Regions from separate parts of the Novosphingobium sp. HR1a genome, predicted to be linked through region 1. Evidence: riboswitches for the same ligand, from Rfam matches in the RefSeq annotation. Region 1 holds a riboswitch; each other region holds the start of a gene.
What was found. Region 1 has a riboswitch for cobalamin ahead of cobW (cobalamin biosynthesis protein CobW). Riboswitches for the same ligand answer to the same signal wherever they lie in the genome.
Positions count from the first base shown of each region.

Region 2: another riboswitch for cobalamin. It lies ahead of HWN72_RS21005 (CbtB-domain containing protein); the one in region 1 lies ahead of cobW (cobalamin biosynthesis protein CobW).
Region 3: another riboswitch for cobalamin. It lies ahead of HWN72_RS21030 (DUF1852 domain-containing protein); the one in region 1 lies ahead of cobW (cobalamin biosynthesis protein CobW).

Region 1 covers NZ_JABXWS010000040.1:6,884-11,123, reverse strand. Annotated here, with positions in the region: gene cobN (cobaltochelatase subunit CobN) at 1-1,054, opposite strand, end outside; gene cobW (cobalamin biosynthesis protein CobW) at 1,287-2,336, opposite strand; cobalamin riboswitch at 2,521-2,763, opposite strand; gene fahA (fumarylacetoacetase) at 2,803-4,107, opposite strand.
Region 2 covers NZ_JABXWS010000077.1:75,011-79,250, reverse strand. Annotated here, with positions in the region: gene HWN72_RS21015 (TonB-dependent siderophore receptor) at 1-800, opposite strand, end outside; cobalamin riboswitch at 984-1,239, opposite strand; gene HWN72_RS21010 (histidine phosphatase family protein) at 1,281-1,844, opposite strand; cobalamin riboswitch at 1,885-2,016, shown strand; gene HWN72_RS21005 (CbtB-domain containing protein) at 2,050-2,277, shown strand; gene HWN72_RS21000 (CbtA family protein) at 2,288-3,031, shown strand; gene HWN72_RS20995 (helix-turn-helix domain-containing protein) at 3,262-3,615, opposite strand; gene HWN72_RS20990 (MATE family efflux transporter) at 3,612-4,240, opposite strand, start outside.
Region 3 covers NZ_JABXWS010000077.1:81,462-85,701, reverse strand. Annotated here, with positions in the region: gene HWN72_RS21040 (acyl-CoA thioesterase) at 31-438, opposite strand; gene HWN72_RS21035 (methionine synthase) at 619-1,647, opposite strand; gene HWN72_RS21030 (DUF1852 domain-containing protein) at 1,674-2,672, opposite strand; cobalamin riboswitch at 3,069-3,291, opposite strand; gene HWN72_RS21025 (hypothetical protein) at 3,759-4,220, shown strand.

The sequences.
Region 1 (4,240 bases):
GGACGACGATGCCGCACTTCGTCACGTCGTCGAAGCGTTCGGCCGCCTTGAAGGCGACGGCGCGGGTGAACAGGCGGCCGTCGAGTTCGGGCAGCGCCACGTTCATCGCCAGATCGCGTGGGCCGAGGCCGCGTGCGGCGGCCTGCCAGTCGGCCTCCTCGACACCCGCGAAGGCGACCTGCAGGATCGGGCAGTCGGCGCGTTCGAGCACCCCGCCGACGCGCGGCTCGCCCGAGGAAGAGGAGGCGAAGCTGGTGGCATTGACGATCACGTCGGGCGCAATCTCGGTCATCAGGCCGCCGAGCCAGTCGATCGCGAAAGGCTCTCGCAGCGCCCGGACATGGACGGCGGCGACGTTGAACCCGCGCATTTGCAATGCGGCGACCATCGCGTCCACGGCGTCGAGCGTGCCCGCGATCATCAGCGCGCGGTAGAATACCAGCAGTACGACAGGGCCGTCGGGACGCCATGAGGCGCGCAAGTCGGCCAAGCTCGGCCGGTCCACGCCTTGCAGATAGAGCCCCGCGTCGGCCACCGGCACCGGGTCGTCCGGCTGGCCGCAGTCCTCGCCGATCAGCCGCGCGGCGGTGCGGAGGAACGACAGGGCATTCGCGCTGCCGCCCTGCCGCAGATAGTCGCGGAGGTGCTCGACCGTCTCGGCGGGGAGGGTGGAGGCGACCGTCAGCGTCGGATCATCCTCGCGCCCGTCGGCGATGGCGGCGAAGGCGATGCCCTTCTCGCGGGCGATCAGGGCGATCTCGTCGATGCCGTAGGGCCAGTAGCTCTTGCCGCCGAGCAGCACCACGCAGACGAATTTTGCGTGGGCGATCACCTTCTCGACGTAGAGATCGACCGAGTAGGGGTGCCGCAACTGCAGCAGGTTGGCGAGGCGGACGCTCGGCGCGCCCTCCGGCAGCCCTGCCGCCGCTTTGGCGAAGCAGGCGAGTTCGCTGTCCGCCACCGTCAGGATGACGACGTCGCCCGGCGGCTGGTCGAGGTCGATCGCCTCCTCGCCGTTGGAGATCGTGCCCGGGGTGGCGGAAAGCAGGTGCATCAGGCGGCGCTCGCCGGGCTGACGGCAGTGCGAACCGCCCTGGATTGCTTCACCCGCTGCGCGGGTTCGCAATGACGGAGGAGGGGGGGAAGCCGCAGATCTTCGTTCAACGCCGGTTCGCCTCCCCACCGCTCGTCATTGCGAGCGCAGCGAAGCAATCCAGGGCGGTTTGCGCGGCTCTGGATTGCCGCGCTACGCTCGCAATGACGAAGGTTGGGGTACATGGTTGTGCTTACGCCGGGACCGAACCTAGCACACCCGCCAGCGCGGCTTCGATGGCCGCGCGGTCCAGCCCCTTCTGGCCGATAACCACCAGCTGCGTGCGGCGCGGTTCTTCGAGCTTCCACGCGCGGTCGAAGAAGTGCTGGATGCGCGGGCCGACGCCCTGCAGGACGAGGCGGCTGGGCTTGCCCGCCAGCGCCACCATGCCCTTCACGCGCAGCACGTCATGCGCGGCGATCTGCTCCCTGAGGCCCGCCAGCAGCGCGTCGAGGTCCGCGATTTCGCCGCCGTTCAGGATGAAGGTGTCGAAGTCGTCATGGTCGTGATCGTCGGCCAGGCCGTCGATGTGCGACTTGCGGCTGTCGAGGTCGTCCTCGGCCGCCGCGACGATGCCGAGCAGCGCGGCGATATCCACCGCGCCGTGGTCCGCGCGCACGATCTTGACGCCCGGGCGCGTCTCGGCGGCGACGGTCTTTTCCACTTCGGCCAGTACGTCCGCATCGACGAGGTCGGTCTTGTTGAGAACGACCATGTCGGCGCAGCCCAACTGTTCCTCGAACAGTTCCTCGAGCGGGCTGTCGTGGTCGAGGTTGGGATCGGCGGCGCGGGCGGCGGCGAGTGCCTCTTCATCGGTGGCGAAGCGACCGGCGGCGACGGCATCGGCGTCGATCAGGGCGATCACGCCGTCCACTGTCGCGCGGGTGCGGATGTCCGGCCACTGGAAGGCCTTGACCAGTGGCTTGGGCAGCGCGAGGCCCGACGTCTCGATGATGATGTGGTCGGGCGGCGTCTCGCGGTCGAGCAGCTTCTGCATCGTCGGCAGGAAGTCGTCGGCCACGGTGCAGCAGATGCAGCCGTTGGCGAGTTCGAGGATATCGTCCTCGGGGCAGGCCTCGTCGTTGCAGCCCTTGACCAGTTCGCTGTCGACGCCAACGTCGCCGAACTCGTTGATGACGAGGGCGAGGCGGCGGCCCTTCGCGTTCTGCAGCAGGTGGCGGATCAGCGTGGTCTTGCCGGCGCCGAGGAAGCCGGTGATGACGGTGGTGGGTACTTTGCTCAAGGCTCTCAACTCCCGCGCCGGCGACTTCTCGCGGCGGGGCGTACCGGCGCTTTCGCGCCGGCGCGGGGCAGGGGCGACGGACAGGCGCGAAGACGCCCGGCGACCTGCTCCGCCGCGGCCCCGGGCCGCATGCGTGTCGTCGCTCAGACGGTGAACCGTGCCGCGGCCATCCCCTGGACCAAGGCAAGAGCGACCAGACGCCGGCAGGTCTCCTGGCTCGCGGGTCACAGCTTGATGCACGGCCTTCCCGAAGCCTCGCATGTCGCAGCGTCCGGCCTCAGTGGCTGCCCGTCCCGCTGGGGACAGGCGATGTGCATCGCGCTCGCCGCTTACAGTTGCAGGGACAGCTGCGGATTCGAACGGCGAACCGTTCCCACCGCCTTCCCTTTTAAGCCCCTTGCGGGGCACCGGCGCGATCTTGTTCCCGGCGGATACCGGGAGGCAGGGGTGGGCGCAAGTGTTGGTTTCAGCGTGCCGGAAGGATGCGGGCGCGGCATTCTCCGAAACCGATGGAAACGAAGCCGTCAGCGGCGGCGGTGGCGGTGATGGAGATTTCGTCGCCGTCCTCCAGGAACGTGCGGGTCTCGCCACTGGCCAAGGTGAGGGGCGACTTGTCGCCCTGCGACAATTCCATGAGGCTGCCGAAACCCTCTCGCTCGGGAGCGGAAATCGTGCCGGTGCCGAGCAGGTCGCCGGGCGTCAGGTTGCAGCCGTTGGATGCATGGTGCGCGACCATCTGGTTCACCGTCCAGTACATGTTGGTCGCCGGGCCGTGGCTGAGGCGATGGGGCGGAAGCCCGGCCTTGCGCATGGCCTGCGTGGTCAGGTGGACCTGCAGCATGACGCCCAGCGCGCCGTGGGCCTGATCATCCGCGTCAGACAGATAGGGCAGGGGCTGCGGGTCGCCTTCCGGTCGGGGCGGCTGGGCCGCGCGGAAGGGCGCGAGGGCTTCGGGCGTGACGACCCATGGCGAAATCGTCGAGTGGAAGTTCTTCGACAGGAACGGGCCGAGCGGCTGGTATTCCCACCCCTGCACATCGCGCGCGGACCAGTCGTTGAGCAGGCAAAAACCGGCGATATGCTGCGCAGCATCGGTGATCGGAACAGGCTCGCCGAGGTCGTTGCCGCGGCCGATCCAGACGCCCATTTCCAGTTCGTAGTCGAGCCTTGCAGTCGGCGCGAAGATCGGCGCATCGGCCTCGGGCGGCTTGCGCTGGCCGGTGGGGCGCACGACCGGAACACCCGAGGGACGGATCGAGGACGCGCGGCCGTGGTAGCCGATCGGCACGTGCTTGTAGTTGGGCAGCAGCGGGTTGTCCGGGCGGAACTGGCGGCCGATGTTGTTGGCGTGATGAATGCCGACATAGAAGTCGGTGTAGTCGCCGATGCGCGTGGGCAGGTGAAGCATGCAGGCTTCGACCGGGTGCAGCAGGGGGTCGATTACCGGCCGCCTGGCTTCGTCGCAGAGCAGGTCGGAGAGGGCATGGCGCAGGGCGCGGCGGTCTTGCGCGGGAATGGCCAGCAGGCGGGCCATGCTGGCGTCGCTGCAGATTTCGGCGAGGTTCAGCGGGATGAGTCCTGCCGCCGCCAGCGCGCCGAGGTCGAGAATCCGGTCGCCGATTGCCACGCCGATCCGAGTTCCCGGCGTTTCAGCCATCGAGAACACACCGAAGGGCAGGTTCTGGACCGGGAAGTCGCGGTGGCCGTCGGCGCTTTCGACCCAGCTTTTGCGCGCAGGGTCATGGGTTTCGTCGATGGTCCACCAGTTCACAGGTCGCTCTCCATATTCTCTCGTCGTCCCGGATTTGATCCGGGACCGCTGGCCGTGAACAGCCCACCCTTCGATGAGTGCAGACCAGCAAGGTCGCATCTAAAGACCGCCAGCGGTCCCGGATCAAGTCCGG
Region 2 (4,240 bases), on a different contig from region 1:
ATGGCGATCGCAAGCTGGTTGCGGAAGGCGGGATTGCCGCGATCGAGCGGTGTCTTAACCTGCACCAATTCGCCGCCAAGCGTGAAGGTCAGGTCAGAGGAGGCATCCCAGGCGACCACAGGGGCAACCACGATGCGGTCGGACTGGACATGGTCGCGGAAGGTGTCACCGCCTTCCACCGCCGCGCCAAGGCGATAGCGTACGGTCCGACCGCTATCGACAGGGCCGGTGGCATCCACGGTGCCGCGCCATCCGCCGAAGCTGTCGATCCGGCCGCTGACAGTCTGCGCCGTCCGATCCGAAGGCACGCGCGAGACGATGTTGAAGGTGCCACCCGGATCGCCGCGGCCGTAAAGCAGGGCGGCCGGGCCGCGCAGCACGTCCACGCGCTCCACCGCGATCGAATCGGGCGCAGGCGGATAGCCGCGGTTCATCGGGAAACCGTTGCGGAAATACTCAGATGGGGTGAAGCCACGCAGGTTGTAGTCGGTCAGGCCGGTGCCGCCGAAGTTGTTGCCGCGCGTGATGCCGCCCGCATAGGCCAGTACGTCCTCGACGCGGTTGGCCTGAAGGTCCTCCACGACCTGCCGGGTCAGTACCGTCACCGACTGCGGCACTTCGAGGAGCGGCGTGTCGGTGCGTGTCGCGCTGTTCGAGCGGGTGGCGTTGTAGGCGCCGCCCTTGCCGGTGACGACGATCGGATCGTCGGCGTTATCGGTTTCGGCGGCATGAGCCAGCATCGGGACCGGCATCAGCGCGAATGCGCCGGCAAGCAGTCCGGCCTTGGTCGTCGGTTTCAAGTCATTCCCCCCGGGGCGCCAGGCAACACCGGGCAGGAGGCTTCCGCGCGAACGGTCGGCGCGCACGGCAGCCGGACACCCCAAAAAGGCGGCCGACGCACGACACCGATGCGGCCCCCCGCCGCATTCTCGTCGCTCAGACGGAGAAAACTAACCGTGCCGAGACCATCCCCTGGATCAGGCAAGAGCGACCGGTGCTTCGGCAGGTCTCCTGGCTTGCGGGTCACAGCTTGATGCACGGCCTTCCCAGGCCTCGCAGGAGTTAGCGTCCGGCCCAGTGGCTGGCGGCACGAGCCTTGCCCGTCCGCACATGTACATCGCGCTCGCCGCTCACAGTTGCAGGGACAGCCTCGGATTCGGGCGAGCCGAGGGTATCGGCCCATCCTCACCGCGTTCCCTTTTAAGCCTTTCTCAAGGCACCGATGCGATCAGACCGGCTGCCGAAGCAACCGAACACGGCGGGCGTTATCCGCATTGATCTCAATTCGCAATAGCAGATCCTGCGCCCAGCGATTGCAGCCGCCATTCGCCATTGAAAGACAGCATGACACGGCAAAGCGGCGCCAGATCGATCGACAGCGTTGTCGCTACCGGAAGGCCAAGCGTCTGTGCAAGAATGGCGCGCACGAGCATCGGATGCGTAACGGCAAGGACTGGCGTATTCTGTTCGGCGAGACGGTCGAGCCAGGGCGCGATGCGCGCGCAGGCAGCATCAAGCGATTCGCCGCCTTTCGCGCCGCCTTCGGGGGCTTGCAGCCATGCCATGAGCGCCCCGGGTTCTGCTTCCTCGATTGCAGCGAATGACAATCCCGACCACTCACCGTTGTCGAGGTCGGCAAGCAGCGGCTCAATCTGCGTCGTGCAGCCCATCGCCTGTGCCGTTTGCTGCGCCGACACGGCGGGACTGCAATAGGCGATTTCTCCAAATCTCCTCGGAAGCACGATTCGGCCGGCATCGCGTCGCCCAGCCTCGTCCAGCCCGTCTTGCGGTCCTGCAAATCCGCCGCTGCGACTGAATGCCGTGGCGCTCGCGCAAAGCAGCATTAGCGAAGTTGCCAGGGTGACCTCCGGAAGCGTTGACGGAACGGTTCGCCGGGTCTTAAGTGGCGCGAACCTTCTGGTTGAAGAAGCCGGTGCAATTCCGGCGCGGTCGCGCCACTGTAATCGAAGCCTTCGCAGGGCGTCGAGAGCCAGACCTTCAACCGGGATAATCCGTTTTCAGGGCGCGAGACCCTTGAAGGAGCATGACATGGCATCGAACGCCGCGCTTTTCGACGACGCTTTCATCCCGGTGCAGGGCCGCAGCGCCATTCCGCTCGCAGACATCGCTCCCTGGGCCGTACTCGGCATGCTTCTGGCGCTCATCTTCCTCTATTTCGTGAGCACCGAGCAGGGCGCCTACGCGCTCTTCAAGGGCATGTATGTACACGAGTTCGTCCACGATGGGCGTCACCTTCTCGGCTTCCCCTGCCACTGATCGCAGGCACATGACCAAGGACCTGTTGTGGCGCGGAATGCTGGCCGGCATTCTCGCGGCGCTCCTCTCCACGCTGTTCGCGCGCGCTTTCGCCGAACCGCAAATCGATCTCGCGATTGGCTACGAGGAATCGCACGCCGCTCACGCGGCGCACCATATGAGCGAGCCTGCGGGAGACAGCGAGGAAGAGGAACTGGTGTCCCGCGACATACAGAAGAGTGCCGGGCTGCTGACAGCTTTGGCGCTGTATGGCGCTGCAGTCGGAGGTGTCTTCTCTCTGGTTTTTGCCTATGGCTACGGGCGGTTCGGCATGATCGGACCACGCAGCCTGTCGCTGCTCCTCGCCGGCCTCGCGTTTCTTCTCATCGTGATCGTGCCCGCGCTCAAATACCCGCAGACGCCGCCTGCTGTCGGCAAACACGAAACGGTCGGGCTGCGCACCGCCGCATACTTCGCCATGATCGCCCTGTCGCTCGGCGCGGCCGTGATGGCCGGCAAGGCTCGGGCAACCTTTGCTCGCGGCCGCCGCGGGTTCGACGCAACACTGTTCGCGACAGGGCTATACATCGCAATCGTCGCTCTGGGCCAATTGCTATTGCCCCCGATCAACGAGGTCCCGGGCGATTTCCCAGCCACACTGCTATGGAACTTCCGTATCGCTTCTATCGCCACACAGCTTCTGATGTGGGCCACGATCGGTATCGCCTTCGGAGCTTGGGCGGAGCGCGTGCTGAGGCGTGAACGAGCAGCATAGTTGAACGGCGGCTTTTAGGACATTCCTCGAAGTGGCCGAGCGGCAGAAATGGGCGCGTGGCCGAAGGGCTGGTGCCATCCTCGCCCGGCGACCTTTGGCAAAAATTGTCCCTTGGCGGCTTAGCACTTCGCTGGCGGACAACCGTCTCGACCGGAGGAGCCCTCTCGCCTCCAAGACTTAGCCTTCTCGAGCTATATTCGCGCGTCGAGACACATTGACGGCCCTTTCATTCAGGTACCCTTCCTTTGAATACGACAACTCCGGTCGACGACGAGGCCGCCCTGCTCCAGCTCTCGCACGACTCTCAAGACCTTGTGCAGCATCTGACCACGCATCGTCAGTTCGTAGGCCCGCACCTCCAAACGAGAATGCACCACCATTTCGATGAGCGCGAGCGCGTGCATCTCGGTCAAGCGCAGCGTCAGCATTTTCGCGCTGATGCGCGGCAGCCGTCGCCGGATGTCGCTGAAACGAAGAGGCCCATTCGAAAGCGCATCGACAATGCGGAGCAGCCATCGCTTCTCGACGAGAGACAGGACATCCGCGGGATGTTCCCGGTGTTCGAGAGCCCCCTCAGGGCTCATGCCCTGACCGCTTCGCCATCTGCGCCGGTGCCTTCCTCCCCTGCCCAGGGACGCAGTCCCACGGGGATGAGAACCAGGAGACCGTATGCCGCCAGCGCCACGCTCATGCACACGAACAGGGCCGTGAGCGATCCGGTGTAACGCAGGACGAGGAACCCTCCCCCCACCGCCACGATGAGCCGGGCGGTGGCGCCCGCAATCGGCCAGCGCAATCGCCCGGCAGCCTGCGACGCGAAATAGAGGGCAAGGCCGACGCCGAAGAAGCCGTAGAACGGCCCGACCAGGCGCAGGTAGGAACTGCCGAGGCGCACGATCTGCGGGTCATGCGTGAACAGGCCCATCCACGCCGCCGGAAAAGCTGCCGCGACGAGACCGACCGTCTCCGACGCCATGAATGCCAAGGCCGCCCCCGTCAGCGCGATACGCCGTGCGCGGGCGACCTGTCCCGCTCCCAGATTGGTGGCGACGAGCGCAATCAGCGGCGCGCCGATCCCGAACACGAGCGGGATCAGCAGGTACTCCAGGCGCACCCCGGTCCCGTACCCGGCCACGGCGGCGAGCCCCGCGCCCGAGGCGACGAGCGCCGTGGTCCCGGCGATGACGAGGTTCGTCTGCACCGAATTGA
Region 3 (4,240 bases), on a different contig from region 1:
GATTTCTGCAAATCTGCAAACTTTGCGAATTCAGGCTGCGGCCGCGTTCTGACGGATGGGGCGTGACTTGCCGTGCTCGTCGACGCAGACCATCTCGAAACGGCCTTTTACCGCGAGCGAGCGTTCGCCGCTGATGAGCCCCTCGGCGGTCATCTCCACTTCGACCGTCAGCGACGAGCACCCTTCGCGCACGACGTAGGCGTGCAGTTCGACGAGTTGTCCGACTCGGACCGGGTGGCGGAACTCGATCTTTTCCGAGGTTCGCATCACCACCGCCGCGCGGGCATGGCGGCTTGCGGCGATGAAGGCAGCCTTGCCCAGCAGGCTGAGCGCAGTGCCACCGAACAGCGTGCCATAGTGGTTGGCCTGTTCGGGAAAGACCATTTCGCACAGCCGGGTCGATGGGGTGTCCGCGGGCAGGGCATGGGCAGTGGGCATGGTGGTATCTCCTTTGCGAAGACAGCCAACCACGCGCCGGGCGCGGGACAAACCCCTGAAAGCGGGAAGGTTGCGAAGGCCTTCCGTGCAAACCCGCGAATGTTGCGAATTCGTAGTGGGTCCAACGCCAAGGAGCCTTGTCAGAGCCCGTCCGGTTCCCGGACGAGCCCTGCGGCTCGTTCAGCCGGCGAGTTCCTCTCTGACGATCCGCGCGCCAGCGCCAAGCGCGTTCAGTTTGCCTCGAGCCACGGCGCGGGGCAGCGGGGCCATGCCGCAGTTGGTGGACGGGTAGAGCTTGTCAGCTTCCACGAACTGCAGGGCCCTGCGCAGGGTATCGGCCACCTCTTCGGGCGTTTCGATGGTGTCGCTGGCCACATCGATGGCCCCGACCATGACCTTCTTCCCGCGGATCAGTTCGATGAGGTCCAACGGAACCCGCGAGTGATGGCATTCTAGCGATACGATATCGATCTTCGACTTTTGGAGATTCGGGAAGGTCTGTTCGTACTGCCGCCATTCCGCCCCCAGGGTCTTCTTCCAGTCGGTGTTCGCCTTGATGCCGTACCCGTAGCAGATGTGGACCGCCGTTTCGCATTTCAGCCCTTCGGCAGCCCTCTCCAGCGTGGCGATCCCCCAGTCGTTGGCCTCTTCGAAGAAGACGTTGAACGCGGGCTCGTCGAACTGGATAATGTCGATGCCTGCCGCCTCCAGTTCCCTGGCCTCCTGGTTGAGGATCGTGGCGAATTCCCAGGCCAGCTTTTCCCGGCTGCGGTAATGGGCATCGTAGAGCGTATCGATCATCGTCATCGGGCCGGGCAGCGTCCATTTGATGGGCTGATCGGTCTGCGTGCGCAGATACCGGGCATCATCGACGAAGACCGGCTGCGGGCGGGCGACCGCGCCGACGACCGTAGGCACGCTCGCATCGTAGCGATTGCGGATCCTGACCGTCTCACGCTTCTCGAAATCGACGCCGCTCAGGTGCTCGATGAATGTCGTAACGAAGTGCTGGCGGGTCTGTTCGCCATCGCCGACGATGTCGATCCCGGCCTGCCGCTGATCGTCCACGGCCAGGCGCAGCGCATCGTGCTTGCCGGCGACCAGTTCCTCGCCTTCCAGCTTCCAGGGCGACCAGAGTTTCTCGGGCTCGGCCAGCCAAGAGGGCTTGGGCAGACTGCCAGCGGTCAAAGTGGGCAACAGTGTTTTCATGTTGGATGACCTTGTGTGCTGTCTTGTCAAAGGATGTGGCTGGCGGCGTAGCCGGCGGACCAGCGGTCCAGATCGGCCTGGTACGGCCGGATGAAGTGCTCTTGCGCAAACCGGCCCTGCTCGATGGCGAGGCGGCTGCGCTCTTCGCGGTCGTAGACGATCCGGGTGGACGAGAAGTCCTGATGGTTCAGGCTGGGCCGGAAGCATTTCCCCGCAGCCGAATTGGCGTTGTAGATTTCGGGCCGGTAGATCCTCTGGAACGATTCCATCGTGCTGATCGTGCCGATCAGTTCGAGGCTGGTGTAATCGCTTGCCAGATCGCCGGTGAAATAGAACGCCATCGGCGCGACACTGCCCCGAGGCATGAAGTAGCGCGCCTGCAGGCCCATCTTCGCGAAGTATTCGTCGGTGGAGGAGAACGCGCTCTGCCGGTACTCGATCCCCAGGATCGGGTGGCGGTTTTCCGTGCGATGGTAGGTCTGGCTGCTCGAGACACTCAGGCAGATGACCGGAGGCTTCGCGAAATTGTCCCGGTATGTAGGCGAGGCCAGGAAGTGCCGGAACAGGTTGCCGTGCAGATCGCCGAAGCCCTCCGGCGTCGCGAACGTAGACCGTCCCTTGTTATGCTCGGCCAGCAGCACGCTGAAGTCGTAATCGCGCACGTAGGACGAGAAATTGTTCCCGGCGATCCCGGCGATGCACGTATCGGTCTTTCGGTCGATGATGCTCGGCTTCAGGATCTCGATCATCGGGAAGGCATCGCCGCCATCGCCCGCAGCAACATGCATCTCGACCGAGACGATATCGAGCTCGACCCGGTAGCGGTCACCCTCGGGATTGTCCCAATCCGCCAGATCGTTGCAGCGGTTGTCGATCATCCTGAGGGCAGCCTGCAGGTTTTCCTGGCGGTGCTCGCCTCTGGCCAGATTGGCGAAGTTCGTCGTGATCCGCGTGTTGTCGGAGGGGCGATAATTCTCGTCGAAGCGAATGCTGCTGATGGAGAATGTGAGATCGTCGTCTGTCATGGCCGGTTGTCCTGAAGATCGCCTGATCGTGGGCGCCAGCGGCGCGCCGGAAGCGATACGGGTGAGGCGAGGGCGTGGGAATGTCGGGTTGGCGTGTGTTGCGGGCATGCACGGTGTCCTGCGGTCCGGCGCGAACGCCGTCCGTCGTTGTGGTTCGGGAATGGGTCTGGATTTGCGGCGCGCCGCGTCAGGCGGGGCTCAGCCCGATGACACGGCGCGCGGGCGCATTCGTCGATTTGCGAAGGGGCGGGACAGGATTGCAAACATCGACCGATCACCTGCTTTGGCCGGGCGGAAGGATCGAAGGAAGAACGCGCAAAGTAGGAGCGGCCCACACGGCGGATAGACTGCGGGCCACGCTTCAAGCGCGATCCACCGGAGGAACCCCCGTCCGAGGAACGTTATGGCGCCGAAGGCAGGTCTCCTGGCTTGCGGGTCATTGCGGCGGTTCCGGCCTTCCCGAGCCTTGTGCAAGGCTCAGTGACACGAAATGGAACCGCCACTCGCCACTTACAGTTGCGGGGGCAGCGCCGGACTCTGCCCCGAAGGGCACCACCGGCTTCCCGTCTTAGCCCCGCCGTCATGCCTGAAGCGGGGAACCTCGACACGCTCTCTCAACACCATCGCCAGCCAACTGTCAACCATCATATAAAGATATCTTTATATGATGGTTTCGATGTGAGGCTATTCCGTCAGCGACGCAGTCCGCGCTCGTACTTGGCCGAGGAGCGGTACACGTGAGGAAAGGCTGGAAAGCTCCTCGAGAACCTGCAAAACTATGATGGTTTCTTGATCTGAACATCGCGGTCGCCGCTGCGGCATTGCTGATTGGCAAGATCTGGAAATGCTCAAGCAGGTTCGCCGTCACAGCGGTGATCCTCAAGTCCATGGAGCAGACGTGACCGGGGACGCCGTGCAGGTGACCGGGCATCAGGCCGCCGCTCAACGACGTGCGGGTCTTCTCCGTCAAGGGTTCGTTCGACTGCCATGTCTGCCGCAATGCAACTGTCCCCCCATGGCGGTTACTGTGGGTACGCGCCTGCACACTCTCGTCTCGCCCGCATATCTGCAGAACTGCGCTGGCGCGTGGACGGCGATGGATGGCGACTGTCCTTCGGGCGATGTTTTGAGGATCATGTTGCCTTGGGTTTGCGAAGGGGGCAGGCGAAGCGTTTCGTACGTGCCGCGTTCTGGCCGCGTGCGCGGATCGAGTGGCGTGCGCTGAACGAGGCGTTCGTCATCTTGGCGCCTGACTGCGGACCCGATTCAGTCGATCTGGCTGATCTGATGGGCCGTCTGGTCGAACTGGCCAAACGACCGCTTACGCCTAAGGAACTTCTTGCGGTGCTGCCGCTCACCAACAAGGAACGCGTGCGCTGGACCAAGGACGGTCGTCTTACCCCCAGTGGATCCGTGAGTATCCGTAAGGGGCAGATCGTATCGGTGCCGACCTATTCGGTATCGCAGGTTGAGCGCCTGCTGGGCGCTCCTCAGGTCATTTGCGACTGGCGCGAAGAAGATGCGCGTCTGGGCAAGGATGGCCACTGACGCCAGCGTCTCGCAATGCC